DNA from 3 places in the Shewanella colwelliana genome. Region 1 is predicted to be linked to each of the others. Evidence: predicted binding sites of a transcription regulator. Region 1 holds the regulator's gene; each other region holds the start of a gene.
What was found. The regulator sigma-54, encoded in region 1, starts transcription at its own class of promoters, with help from an activator protein. The targets are predictions, from matches to a motif close to GTTGGCACGNNNNTNGNNT.
Positions count from the first base shown of each region.

Region 2: the regulator sigma-54 is predicted to act here: its motif matches at 1,667-1,685, upstream of BEL05_RS15840 (P-II family nitrogen regulator).
Region 3: the regulator sigma-54 is predicted to act here: its motif matches at 2,362-2,380, upstream of BEL05_RS17215 (YggN family protein).

Region 1 covers NZ_MCBT01000043.1:124,709-129,393, forward strand. Annotated here, with positions in the region: gene BEL05_RS13575 (KpsF/GutQ family sugar-phosphate isomerase) at 1-38, shown strand, start outside; gene kdsC (3-deoxy-manno-octulosonate-8-phosphatase KdsC) at 40-591, shown strand; gene lptC (LPS export ABC transporter periplasmic protein LptC) at 588-1,145, shown strand; gene lptA (lipopolysaccharide transport periplasmic protein LptA) at 1,132-1,674, shown strand; gene lptB (LPS export ABC transporter ATP-binding protein) at 1,671-2,402, shown strand; gene BEL05_RS13600 (RNA polymerase factor sigma-54) at 2,529-4,013, shown strand; gene hpf (ribosome hibernation promoting factor) at 4,044-4,331, shown strand; gene ptsN (PTS IIA-like nitrogen regulatory protein PtsN) at 4,334-4,685, shown strand, end outside.
Region 2 covers NZ_MCBT01000046.1:81,741-86,425, reverse strand. Annotated here, with positions in the region: gene BEL05_RS15845 (ammonium transporter) at 21-1,271, opposite strand; gene BEL05_RS15840 (P-II family nitrogen regulator) at 1,284-1,622, opposite strand; gene BEL05_RS15835 (hydrolase) at 1,873-2,415, shown strand; gene nrfA (ammonia-forming nitrite reductase cytochrome c552 subunit) at 2,495-3,895, opposite strand; gene narQ (nitrate/nitrite two-component system sensor histidine kinase NarQ) at 4,144-4,685, shown strand, end outside.
Region 3 covers NZ_MCBT01000046.1:383,470-388,154, reverse strand. Annotated here, with positions in the region: gene BEL05_RS17220 (LysR family transcriptional regulator) at 158-1,099, opposite strand; gene BEL05_RS17215 (YggN family protein) at 1,453-2,286, opposite strand; gene glsB (glutaminase B) at 2,489-3,403, opposite strand; gene BEL05_RS17205 (YggL family protein) at 3,403-3,726, opposite strand; gene trmB (tRNA (guanosine(46)-N7)-methyltransferase TrmB) at 3,757-4,473, opposite strand.

The sequences.
Region 1 (4,685 bases):
TAAATATGCTCGATATGGTTAAAGCAGGAGTGATTTAATATGTCGCATCAAGGTTTATATGGTCCTGTTAGTGATACCGTATGGCAAAAAGCCAAACAGATAAAACTGCTTATTTGCGATGTAGACGGTGTGTTTTCCGATGGTTTGGTTTACATGAGTAACAGTGGTGATGAGCTCAAAACTTTCCATACCCGCGATGGCTATGGTGTGAGGTCTCTGCTCACCAGTGGTATTCCCGTAGCTATCATCACAGGGCGTAAATCACAAATTGTCGAAGATCGCATGACCGCACTCGGCATCACTCATATCTACCAAGGCGTTGATAATAAGATGGTGCCTTATGAAGCGCTATTAGAGCTTTATCAAGTCAACCCTGAGCAGGTAGCTTATATTGGTGATGATATGGTCGATCTTCCTGTTATGCAGCAAGTTGGCTTATCCGTGTGTGTGGCCGATGGCCATCCCTATGTCAAACAGCATGCAGACATGGTGACTCATATCAATGGCGGTCACGGTGCCCTCAGAGAACTGACCGACCTCATCTTAGTCAGCCAGGGCAAATTTGAATCGGCTCACGGTATGAGTATATGAACAGAGTCACGCTGGCAATTATAGCGTTTTTTGGTACGGCCTTAATTCTCTATTGGCAGGTGCAAACCAAGCGTGGCAATGAAGCGCTGAACATAGATGTCACGGATCGCCCAGATTATGTCATCAATGATCTAAAAAGTGTGCAGTACAATGAACTGGGCCAGCTCAACAGCCGCGTATCAGCCAGCCACATGGAACACTATTCTGATAAGAATATGACCTATTTTACCCAACCGGTATACTTGGTCTATCCTGACGAAGGCAATGCACAGTGGCGTCTACGTTCGACAAAAGGCACCTTAGATAAAGCCAGTGGACGAGTGAAATTAGAAAATAATGTTATCATTGATGCCATTAGCCCTGAAGAGCCTATCCAAACGATAGAAACAACCTATCTAGAGTTAGATCTCAACACCATGATAATGACCTCTGATCGCACCATTCGGATCACTGGTAATGACTTTCTCATTACGGGCAAAGGCTTATATGCCGACCTTAATGCACAAAATGTAAGACTGACGAGTCAGGTAGAAGGAACATATGAAACTAAATAACCTTATTCTTGCCAGCATGCTGACACTCATTAGCTTCAGCAGTGCCGCCAAGGTCAACGACCTCATGCAAGAAGTTAAGATCTCTGCCGCTAGCCAAGAAGCTGACATCAAAAACAATCAGATTATTTTTAATGGTCCAGTTGAAGTCACCCAAGGTTCAATCAAGATCAAAGCCGATGAACTGCGCGCCTTTAGCAAAGAAAATAGCACTGGCCGAATCTTAGTCGCCACAGGTAATCCTGCCACCTACTCTCAAGTGATGGAAGATGGCCGCCCAGCTTCAGCTAGCGCCAAAGAGATCCGCTATGAGCTATCGACTCGCACCTTGACGTTGGTAGGCGATGCAACACTAGAGCAGGAAGGTAGCCAGGTCACAGGCAATCAAATTCGTTACAACATTGAACAACAGCAACTTATCGCAGAAAGTACTGGCAATGACCGAGTGATCACCATCATTCAACCGGAAAATTACCAAGAAGAGATAGATTCAGGCAATGAACAGCAGCCTGAAAAGCAGGAAAAGCAATGAGCGAAAAAACCTTAAAAGCGGTTAACTTAGCCAAGAGTTATAAAAGCCGTGCCGTGGTTCAAGATGTCAGTTTAACCGTTAAAACCGGCCAAATTGTCGGCCTACTCGGACCTAATGGTGCAGGCAAAACCACCACATTTTATATGGTGGTTGGTTTAGTCCAAAGTGATAAAGGGCGGATTTTTATTGATGAGGATGACCTCACTCTTGACCCTATGCACCTACGTGCGCGCAAAGGCATTGGTTACCTACCACAGGAAGCCAGTATTTTCCGTAAGCTTACCGTGCGTGACAACATCATGGCGGTGCTGCAAACGCGCAGCGAGCTCAATAATGATGAGCGCGAAGAGCAACTAGAGCACCTGCTTGAAGAGTTTCATATTACCCATATCAGAGACAGCTTAGGCATGGCCCTTTCTGGAGGCGAACGTCGCCGAGTTGAAATTGCACGCGCTCTGGCCGCTAACCCTAAATTTATTTTGCTAGATGAGCCGTTTGCGGGGGTTGACCCAATCTCGGTTATCGACATCAAAAAAATCATTGAACAGCTCAAAAACCGTGGACTGGGTGTGTTAATCACCGACCATAATGTACGAGAAACATTAGACGTGTGTGAAAAGGCCTATATCGTTAGCCATGGCAACTTAATCGCTGAAGGCACACCTGCAGAGATCTTGGATAACCAACAAGTGCGAGCGGTGTACTTAGGCGAACAATTCAAGCTATAGTTAATTTAGAAGCGCTATAACAAAGCGTATCTCCTTGACCAAAGCGGAGTATGGGTTACCCGCTTACCTCAAGGAATAATCAAGCTTTCTCATTTAAAAAATTAAAATCAAGGGAATAGCAGTACGATGAAAGCGTCACTTCAGCTCAAAATGGGTCAGCATTTAACCATGACTCCACAGTTACAGCAGGCGATTCGTCTGTTGCAATTGTCGTCACTGGAACTGCAACAAGAGATCCAACAAGCATTAGAATCTAATCCGTTACTCGAGTTAGATGAAGAGCAAGAGGGTGCCAACACCGAATCACAGCAAGATGACGGCGATAACTTTGATACTAACTACGATAACAAGATTGAAGTTGATTCCAGCCAAGATAATTCGAGTTTAGAGACGTCTGACGCCCTGACTCAAGATTCCATGCCCGATGAGTTGCCCGTAGATACCACTTGGGATGAGATGTATACCGCTTCCCCCAACTCAAGTTCTGGCGCAATGCGTGATGACGATATGCCTTTCCAAGGTGAAACTACCGAGGGCCTCTACGAACACTTAGAGTGGCAAAAAAATCTCACCCCTTTTTCAGACAATGACTTGGCCATCGCCACCGCAATTATTGACGCTATTGATGAGCGTGGATATCTCACCCAAAACTGTGATGATATTCTTGAAGCTATGGGCGACCCTGAAATAGAGCTCGATGAAGTTGAAGCAGTTTTAAAACGTGTGCAACACTTCGACCCCATAGGCGTAGCCGCTAGGGACTTAAGTGAATGCCTCACGATTCAGCTAACACAATACAGTAATGACACGCCACACATCGACAATGCAAGAATGCTTATCAGCGAACACTTAGACCTGATCGCAGGGCGTGATTTCCGCTTATTGATGCGCAAAACTAAGCTAAAAGAAGATGATCTGCGTGATGCAATTGCGCTGATTCAGACTCTGAATCCACGCCCAGGATTAGCCATTACAGCCAGTCGTGATGAGTACGTGATCCCAGATGTTACAGTGACCAAGAAAAAAGGCCGCTGGGTGGTTGAGCTAAATCCAGATAGTATGCCTAAAATTAATGTTAACCAGCATTATGCGGCAATGGCACGAAGTACCAAGAGCCAAGCTGACGGACAATTTATCCGTGGTCACCTTCAAGAAGCAAAGTGGTTTTTAAAGAGTCTAGAAAGCCGTAACGACACACTACTTAAAGTCACCAACTGCATCGTTGATTTCCAACAGGGTTTCTTTGAATTTGGTGAAGAAGCGATGAAGCCCATGGTGCTCAATGATATCGCCGAAGCGGTTGAAATGCATGAATCCACTATCTCGCGTGTGACCACCCAAAAATATATGCACACCCCACGCGGTATTTTTGAACTAAAATATTTCTTCTCCAGCCACGTTGGTACCGATGATGGTGGAGAATGCTCATCAACAGCGATACGCGCCTTTATTAAGAAGCTTGTTGCTGCTGAAAACCAGAAGAAACCATTAAGCGATAGCAAAATGGCACAATTATTGGCTGAACAAGGGATTAAGGTCGCTCGACGCACCATTGCTAAGTATCGAGAGGCGATGTTGATCCCGCCGTCGAATCAGCGCAAAAGTTTATAATCAACAACTGGAAACCGGAGGAGTAAATTTATGCAAATAAACCTGACTGGGCACCACATCGAGATAACCCAATCTCTACGGAACTATGTTGAAGAAAAATTTACAAAACTTGAACGACATTTCGATCAGATCAATAATGTCCACGTTGTATTAAATGTCGAAAAAATGCAGCAAAAAGTTGAAGCTAAGTTACGTCTCCGTGGTGGAGAAGTCTTCGCAACATCAGAACATTCGGATATGTACGCCGCAATAGACTCCCTGATAGACAAGTTAGATCGTCAGGTCATTAAACACAAAGAGAAGCTTACTAAACATTAACGATGGAACTTAGTACCATCCTGCAGCCGGAGTGCACTACCTGCGCGACCCCGGGCAGTAAGAAAAAGGTACTGGAACTTATCAGCGACTTAGCCGCTGTCCAGTACCCGACCCTCTCCTCTCAAGAGATATTTGAAAGCCTTCTGGCGAGAGAAAAAATGGGCAGCACAGGTATAGGTAATGGTATCGCGATTCCCCATGGGCGACTCTCAAGTATAGAGCAACCAGTGGCTGTTCTCGTAAAATGTGCTGAACCTATTGCATTTGATGCAATAGATAATCAGCCAGTCGATATCCTTTTTGCATTACTGGTGCCCGCAGATCAATGCGAGCAACATCTTAGTACTTTGGCCG
Region 2 (4,685 bases), on a different contig from region 1:
TCTATTGCTATATAAGCTCATTAACTTGCACTTTTAAGCGAGACAAACTCTGGGTAAGCATCAATACCACAGTCAGAAGCATCCATACCGTTATACTCTTCCTCTTCTGTGACTCGAATGCCCATCGTCACTTTAAGGACGTACCAGACCACAAATGATGCCGAGAATACCCAAGCGAAGATAACCGCAGCACCGAATAGCTGACCACCAATGGTCGCATCGGCATTTGAAAGTGGCACCAGCACTAAGCCAAATAGACCAGCTACACCGTGCACTGAGATAGCACCGACAGGATCATCAATCTTTACTCGGTCAAACATCACAATCGAGAACACCACTAAACCACCAGCAGCTAAACCAATCATTCCAGCGACAGGTAGTGATGGAGATAACGGGTCGGCGGTAATGGCGACTAAACCTGCCAATGCACCATTTAAGATCATGGTTAAATCGGCCTTGCCCCATACCATCTTACATACAATGAGCGCAGATATCGCACCGAATGCCGCAGCTGAATTAGTGTTCACAAATATTTTGGCTACGGCTGAGGCATTTTCAGCATCAGAGACGAGAAGTTGCGAGCCTCCATTAAAACCGAACCAACCCATCCACAAAATAAACATACCTAATGTCGCCATCGGCAGGTTAGAACCAGGGATAGGGTTAACTTGGCCATTTGCACCATATTTACCTTTACGCGCACCGAGTAGTAGCACGCCAGCTACCGCTGCCGCCGCGCCAGCCATATGTACGATTCCGCTGCCAGCAAAATCAACAAAGCCCGCTTCAGATAAAAATCCGCCGCCCCAGGTCCAGTAACCTTCCACGGGATAGATCACCCCAGTCATCACAACCGAGAACACTAAGAACGCCCATAACTTCATACGTTCAGCAACAGCGCCCGACACAATAGACATTGCGGTTGCCACAAAGACAACTTGGAAAAAGAAGTCTGATTCCAATGCATGGTCAGCGTCACTGGCCTGCGAACCAATCAAGCTAGCAAACGATGGCAACCAGCCTCCTTCAGCGTTGTCGACATACATAATGTTGTAGCCAACAATCAAATACATCACACAAGCAATTGAGTAGAGACAAACGTTTTTCGTTAAAATTTCTGTGGTATTTTTAGAGCGTACTAAGCCCGCTTCTAACATGGCAAAGCCTGCGGCCATCCACATCACTAGCGCGCCAGAAATCAAAAAGTAAAAGGTATCTAATGCAAATCTCAATTCGGTAACGGTTGCACCTAATGCTGTTAACTCTTCCATCATCATCTCCTCTTATAGTGCTTCGTTATCGAGCTCACCCGTACGAATACGCAGAACTTGATCCAAATCGGTTACAAAAATCTTACCGTCACCAATCTTGCCAGTGCGTGCTGCAGCAACAATCGATTCAATAAGTAACTCAACGTTTTCGGATTTAGTCGCAATGTCTAATTTCACTTTGGGTAAAAAGTCGACTTGGTACTCAGCACCACGGTATAGCTCTGTGTGCCCCTTTTGACGACCAAAGCCTTTGACCTCAGTCACTGTCATGCCTTCAATGCCAAGTCCTGCTATCGCTTCTCGCACATCATCCAATTTAAATGGTTTGATTATTGCGCTGATTAATTTCATGCCAGCCTCCGAATCGTGAATGGTATTTTGTTATGCCAAATACAATTCAATCATCAGGCCAACTATAAAATCTATATAAAAACAGAGCCTTAAGAAAAAACAGCGACATCAGATTGCATAATAATGCACCAAATAAGTGCGACTATGCAGTGCGCGCACAATAATAGGGCGAGATAGATATTCGACTTATAGACGATTGGTTAACCGCGAATCAAAGGTATGATGATGTTAAATCGCAGAGGAGTTACTTATGTTAAACCCGCAGGAGAGTGTTCTCATCATTGTCGATGTCCAAGGCAAGCTGGCAAAGATGATGCGTAACGCGCAAGCTTTAGAAGATAATATTTCCACGCTAATCGAAGCCGCTACACTGTTTAATATTCCCATTCTGTGGCTTGAGCAACTGCCAGACAAACTCGGGGCAACAAGCGACAAATTGCGTGAACAATTAGTCGCTGCACATCAACCAATCGCTAAGGCACATTTTAGTGCCTGGCACGCACCAGAATTTAGGGCAGCACTGACCGCAACTGCAAGGAACAATGTTTTGCTAGCGGGGATTGAAACCCATATCTGCGTGTACCAAACCTGCCGTGACTTATTGAGCAACCAATACCAAGTTCATGTGATTGCCGACGCCGTTTCATCTCGAACAGCAGAAAACAGAAGCTTAGGTATTGAGATGATGCTGCAACATGGGGCGCTGCTTAACAATACAGAATCGTTACTGTTTGAGTTACAACAAGAAGCAAAAGGTGAACGGTTTAAAGCACTGTTAAAGTTAATTAAATAACGGCTGTAAGAAATATAGCCCCTGAAATAAAAAGCCCCGGTCAACTGACCAGGGCTTTTATCATGTAAGGTAAATGATATTAGTAAGTCGCTTCGCGCTTCTTAGCTTCTTCATCCCACTTAGGTAGAGTCGTTTTCTTGAACTCTTCTTTCGCAGCGTTCATCTTCTTCATATCCATACCTAATGCTGCTTGAGCTTTAGCTTTGGTTGAAGTGTCTGGGTAAGCAATCGGTTGCTTAACACCTTTAGTTGCCAGTAGTTGTGCTAACTTAACGCGTGCATCACCCGCTTTGTCAACCGCAGTACCAAGTACTCGTAACGCTTCATCAGCTGCGTGAGCTGCTACACCATGAGAGGCAGTAGCATAGTCCCAACGCCATTGTGAATGACGGATATCCATAAGGATAGGCTTCATTTCAGCTTCAGTTGCACCGGCATCCCATGCAGCTTTCGCTTCAAAGTGAGCTTTAACTAACTGAGCTTCAACACGTGCTTTAAGGTCAGCAACTTTAACTTTACGTTCTTTCGTTAAGTTAACCATGAACTCTTTGCTTTGCTCATGACACGTTGCACAAGTTTCTTCGAAACGATCAAATGGGTTACCCACTTTGTGATCGGTGAACTTACGGCCTTCTGCATTTTTAACTTTAGGCATATGACAGTCAGTACAACTTACGTTGTTCTTACCGTGCACGCCTAACTGCCAAGTTTCATAACCTGGGTGCTGTGCTTTTAGCATTGGAGTCTTAGAAACTGCATGGGTCCAATCTGCGAACTCCATATTGTCATAGTAGACTTCCATCTGCTCAACGGTTGTGCCCATATCCCAAGGGAACTTGACAAAACCTTTCTTCTCTTTGGTCTTTTCAAAATAGTATTCTACGTGACACTGACCACATACCATTGACTGCTTGTCTTTCTTAGACGCTTTGTCAAAAGGAGTGCCAAGTGTTGCCATGGCGCGATCGGCAAATGGACGAGACATACGTAATTTAGAAGAACCTTTCTCGTGACAATCACCACAACCGATAGTGTTGACGATTTCAGCGCCACCTTTGTACCACTTACCGGCAAAGTAACCATCTTCACCTTGCTCTTCGATGACGCGAGGTACATCCGGGCTCTTACAAGACCAACATGCCATTGGCATTGGGCCATCTTCAGCAGACTTAGGAGCGCCAGTACGAAGGGTATTACGTACATCCGTCACTGCATACATATGACCACGGGGTGCATTGTAATCTTTTGCGAAGCCGTAACCTGCCCATAACACAACTAGACTAGGTACTTCTTCAAGCATATCTACAATTTCTTTGCTTTCAGCTGTGTCGTGCCAGCTTTCATACTGCTTTGAAAACTTATCTTTATAAACTTCATTACGTGGCTCAGTTTTATCACTTGCCATCACGCCAGTAGCCATTAAGCTTGCGGCGACCAAAGCACTTAGTGCAAAGGTTTTTCTAGTTAATGTTCTCACCATCTCATCTCCGTGTTACTTTTTATAGTAGTCTAAATAACCACATCATCTCCAAGGCCAAAGTTAGCTGCTTAAGCCAACTAAAAATATACCCCTTATGGGGTATCCGAGATAAAGTTTGAGTTAGATCATAATGTAAACGTGTTGTTGGTCACATTTTTACCAGATTGTTAACTTTATAAACAATCCCTAATTAAGCAGAATAGTCCGTATTCTTTATTTTTTCCTAATAATTTAATGAGTTCTAGTCAATGAAGAAAGGCAGTCTTACCTCCACTATTTTTGGGGTAATGTTAACATTAATATTACTTTCTAGCGGTCTTGCAACCTTCGCAATAGCTAATTTGGCATACAGTTTGGGCGATGCCAGAGCCATCAACGCATCAGGCTCGCTGCGCATGCAAAGCTACCGTTTGATGTTTTACGCCAACTCTGGCAGCGAACAAGCAGACGAAAAAATCCAGGAGTTTGAAACAACCCTTTACTCTGATGCTCTCAAACGTTCTTTGGGCTGGATGACACCTGATGAATTGGCCGACCAATACTTATTAGTCATACAAAAATGGAAGTTAATGAAACTCTATATTGAGGAGGAAAATTCACGCCTATATGCGGCCTCGTTAAAAGACTTCGTCGATACCATTGACTTATTGGTGTTAGAAACAGAGCAACACGCCGCATTTAAGCTCCGATTATTAGCCGCAAGCCAGATAGCAGGCTTAAGCTTAATGCTGTTGATCGCCTTCTTTGCTGTGCGTTTTACTAAGCGCAAAGTAGTGCAACCTCTACATCA
Region 3 (4,685 bases), on a different contig from region 1:
TATACAAGTAGCTGTAATAAAAAGAAAAAGCCCGATAATGTTAAATTTTCGGGCTTATCGTCTCTAAAACAAAACAATGTTTTTAACTTTTAGATAACTCATTGATTGTTAATTGACCAACAATTTAAGTTAGGAACAGTTTATTGTTGCTCACCATCTACTTTCTTTGAGCGTAAAGCGATGCATAAGGGGCATCCCAATAGGGTGGTGAACCAATATGGTCTTTAATAAAGTCGATAAATGCACTGACCTTAGGCGCCAAATGCTTTCTACGAGGATAGACTGCTTGTAAAGGCAGATGATGAGTTAACTGCCACTCTGGTAGCAACGGCACTAAGGTGCCTTTGTCTATCTCATCTTCTAACAAATAGCTGGCAAGATAGACAACACCAAGGCCACTTACTGCAGCAGACTTTAATGCTGGTGCGTTATCAACCCTAAAGTTACCGGCAACCCCTATTTCACAATAGTCATCGCCCTTTTTAAACTGCCACACACTGTGCTCATGCCACTCACCTTGGTACACCAAACAGTTATGGTCAACCAATTGCTCTGGACGATCTGGATAGCCATGCTTAGCGACATATTCAGGTGAAGCCGCTAACAAAAACTGGCACTTCATCAGCGGTCGAGCCACCATCCCCAGTGGAAGTTGCTCAGACATGGTTAATAACAGATCTAAGCCTTCACTAACGACATCGACTTTGTGATCTAACAGGCTGACCTGCAACTCAAGTTCAGGGTGCTTTGCCATAAACTCAGGCAACGCCGGAATGATGTGCATGGTACCAAAAGACTGTGATATGCCGACTTTCAGCACACCTCGGGTCGCATCATTGAGATTATGGACGCTAGCGACCGCTTGTTCTGCATCGCGAAGAAGCTCCTCTCCCTGAGCATATAACAGCTGCCCAGCCTCAGTTAAACTCAAACTACGCGTGGTACGCTGGATAAGTTGAACACCTAACTTATGCTCTAAATCAGCCACCTGAGTACTAACCTTAGATTTAGATATCCCCAACTTTCGCGCAGCGGAACTGAAGCTCCCCGCACGAGCAACATGAGTAAAAATTGCAATAGGTTCTAAAAGTTCTAACATTTAAATAGCCTTAAGGTGTTTGCGACCCTATATATACTAATTATAAATCAAAGAGTTAATGTGCTAAAAGCACTTCTTTGACAATTAATGATTTTTCTAAGAGTAGAGTCAGACTGGTGCCCATTTCTAAATCGAAATTTCGTCAGCATTGTTATTATTTTTTACAAGTATACCAAAGATTTGCACTTTGATTCTAATACCTATTTTTTAGCTACTATACACGCTCTTAATAAAAGAGGAAAAGTAATCGCTGAACTGCGGAGATCTGTAACGAAAAAAGCCCTACACCCAAGGAAAGTGTAGGGAAATTGCTGGTTGGTTAAACCTAACAGGGAGAGTGTTACACGTATAAACTATTCAAGCAGTTGTTGCTTCGGTGCTTTAATTAATGGGTACTTATCTAACTCTGGAACTTGGGCACGGAGTTTCGTTTCTAATGCCACCAGCTGTTGAAAGTTATCACACAGCTTGTCCGCTCTCGCTTCAAGATCTGCAGATTGTTGTTCCAGCTGAACCTCAATGTCTTTCCCCACATTGTCCATTTTAGCCGCGAATGACTCCATTTTCTGCTCAAATGAATCACCATCACCGCTCATCATCTGACTGCCTAGCGTCATCATCATGCTGCCAATAGAGCTTTGTACTAATTGCTCCATCTCCTGCTCAAACTCTTGGCCGAATGTATCTTCCAAAGAAGACTCTGTCGCACCTAAATAGAACTTATCGCCATGTTGATACGCAACATTGTCGATACGGTCACTTAGACTCGCCATCATTTCATCAATTTTGGCTCCACTGGTGTCACCGAGAAGCGGGGTAAGCGCCATACTTACGGCTGTGGACGCAATATCGACTGCATCATGGACCAAATCGATAACTTCAGGAAGTTGAGCTGAAACCTCATTAGCATATTGATTAACAATCACTTGCTGCTGATTATTTAAACTCACCTGTTTACCGTCGATATACAACTCACCGAGTTCAATACGGTAAACTTCTTTTTTTGATTCACTAATGGTGAGTTTCTTAGGCTCTACAGCCACATCATAATTTAACGAAACTTCACACTGATGCCCGTCACTGCCAAAAGAGAGGTGATTATCATCATCGCCACCATGGGCCCATGCTGAACTGGTCGTTGCTAATACTAATGCGGTTAATCCTAACGAAGCGGCTGTCTTTTTCATTTTAATCATCCTTTATGACTTATCTGTTATCCGCATTACTCCATAAGACTACAGTATGCGATATAAACAATAGGAATACACTTATCATGCCAATGTTAAAATTAGAAACAAAAACAATAACTAACACCAATCTCGCTCTAAAGTAAGGAATAGAGAGTGGTCACTTCTGCTAGATGTTAGCCTAAATCACCACTGAATGAGGTTAGAAAATAGAACGCCCTAAGGACTGAGATAAGATTTCTAGCGCAGCAGTACCTGCCAATGAATTACCATTTTTGTCCAGCTCTGGGGACCAAACACATACGCTCATATCGCCCGGAATCACAGCAATAATACCGCCACCGACACCACTCTTACCGGGCATGCCCACTCGGTACGCAAACTCGCCCGCGCCGTCATACAGACCCGATGTCGCCAATAACGCATTAAGCTTGCGAGTTTGTATTGGCGATACGATTAAGTCACCAGATAGGCTCTTACCGCCATTAGCTAAATAATGCATCGCTTTAGAGAGATCAGCACAACTCATTCGCAGAGCACAGTAATGAAAATAGTTTTTGAGTACTTTATCAACATCATTATTAAAGTTGCCAAAAGACTTCATTAAGTATGCAATGGCCGCATTTCGGGCACTGTGTTGATACTCTGATGCTGCAACTTTTTTATCGTAGACAACATGGCGGTTATCGCTCAGTGCGCGAACCACTTCGAGCATGCGTTGTTTTGGAGCCCCTAACCTTCCTTGAAGCAAATCCGCAATAATAAGTGCGCCAGCGTTAATAAACGGATTTCTGGGAACGCCTCGTTCCAACTCTATTTGCACCAAAGAGTTAAACGACTGACCAGAAGGCTCTTTGCCAACCCTAGACCAGATCTCATGTTCTTCATATAAAGTCAGCGCCAGCGTAAGGCTAAAAACTTTTGAGATACTCTGAATTGAGAAAGGTTCGAGATAGTCACCCGCGCCAACGGTCGTGCCATCAACGGAAGTAACCGCTATACCGAATTTATTAGGATTAACTTCAGCAAGTGCAGGAATGTAATTGGCAACCTTCCCCTGACCAAGCAGGGGGCGAACTTGCTCCACCACCTGCTCAAGCAGTGCCTTTTCAGGCATTAGTTCCACCAAATATCGTACAGCTCGCTAACGGTTACGTTAGAGGTTGGTTGCTGTTTCCAAAAGGCACTAACGGCTTCACGATCTTCTTCGGTACATTTGCCAATAGTTTGGGTGGCGATAATGCCTTCCCACTCTTTATGGCCACCACCATGAAAACCTAGTTTTCTGGCGTCGATTACATCTAAGATAAATTGATCAACGATTGCATCGATCTGCTCTTCAGAAACCGATTCATTAAAAGTCCAATTGACGTCAAACCCAAATTCTTGGAATTCATCAATACGTAATTTCTTGCGAAGACGACGGCTACGTGTTGCCATGTTTATACCCCATTTATTAAATAATTAATTTTATTCAGTTCTTTCAAACATCAAGTCCCAAACACCATGCCCTAACCTATGACCACGTGCTTCAAACTTAGTTAGCGGACGGTGATCTGGACGAGGCACAAAATCACCCGCCTGCGACTGGTTCATATAACCTGGCGCCGCACTCATCACCTCTAACATATGCTCACTGTAGTTTTCCCAATCTGTTGCCAAATGGAATACACCACCGATCTTTAGGCTATTACGGATCATTTGAGCAAACTCGGGCTGCACGATACGACGCTTATGATGACGCTTTTTATGCCACGGATCGGGGAAAAACAGCTGCACCCTTGCTAGAGAGTTAGGTAAAATACTATTTTCTAACACCTCAATTGCATCATGATGAAAAACCCGTAGGTTAGTAACCCCCGCTTCAGCGGCTTCGGCCAAACAAGCCCCTACTCCAGGCTTATGCACTTCAATACCGATGAAGTTTAATTCCGGCGCAGCCTTAGCCATCGCGACTAATGAAGCGCCCATGCCAAAACCGATCTCAAGTACCGTATCGGCTTCTCGACCAAAGACTTGGGTTAAGTCGAGTGGCTCAGGCGAATAATCAAGCCCCATTACTGGCCACTGCTGCTCCATTGCAACCGCTTGCCCTTTAGTTAAACGCCCTTCTCGTAAGACAAAACTTCTCACTTTACGAAGGTATTTACCCTCTTCATTAAATTCAGCGGTTGTAACGTCGCTCATTATCTTTGCCTCAATATCTACCGTAGCGGGCCATATAGCATCTAAATAGCCGCGGTTTGAGGTCATATCAAGATGACGCCTCCCGAGCAAAAGACCAAATATGGCCCAGACACTTATATGATTGGATTTATAAAAAGAAGGGCATTATCCAAAGTTAATGGAGCAGTGCAAGCCCTATTGTTGCCAAAGTATACCAATAATCCTCACAGGTG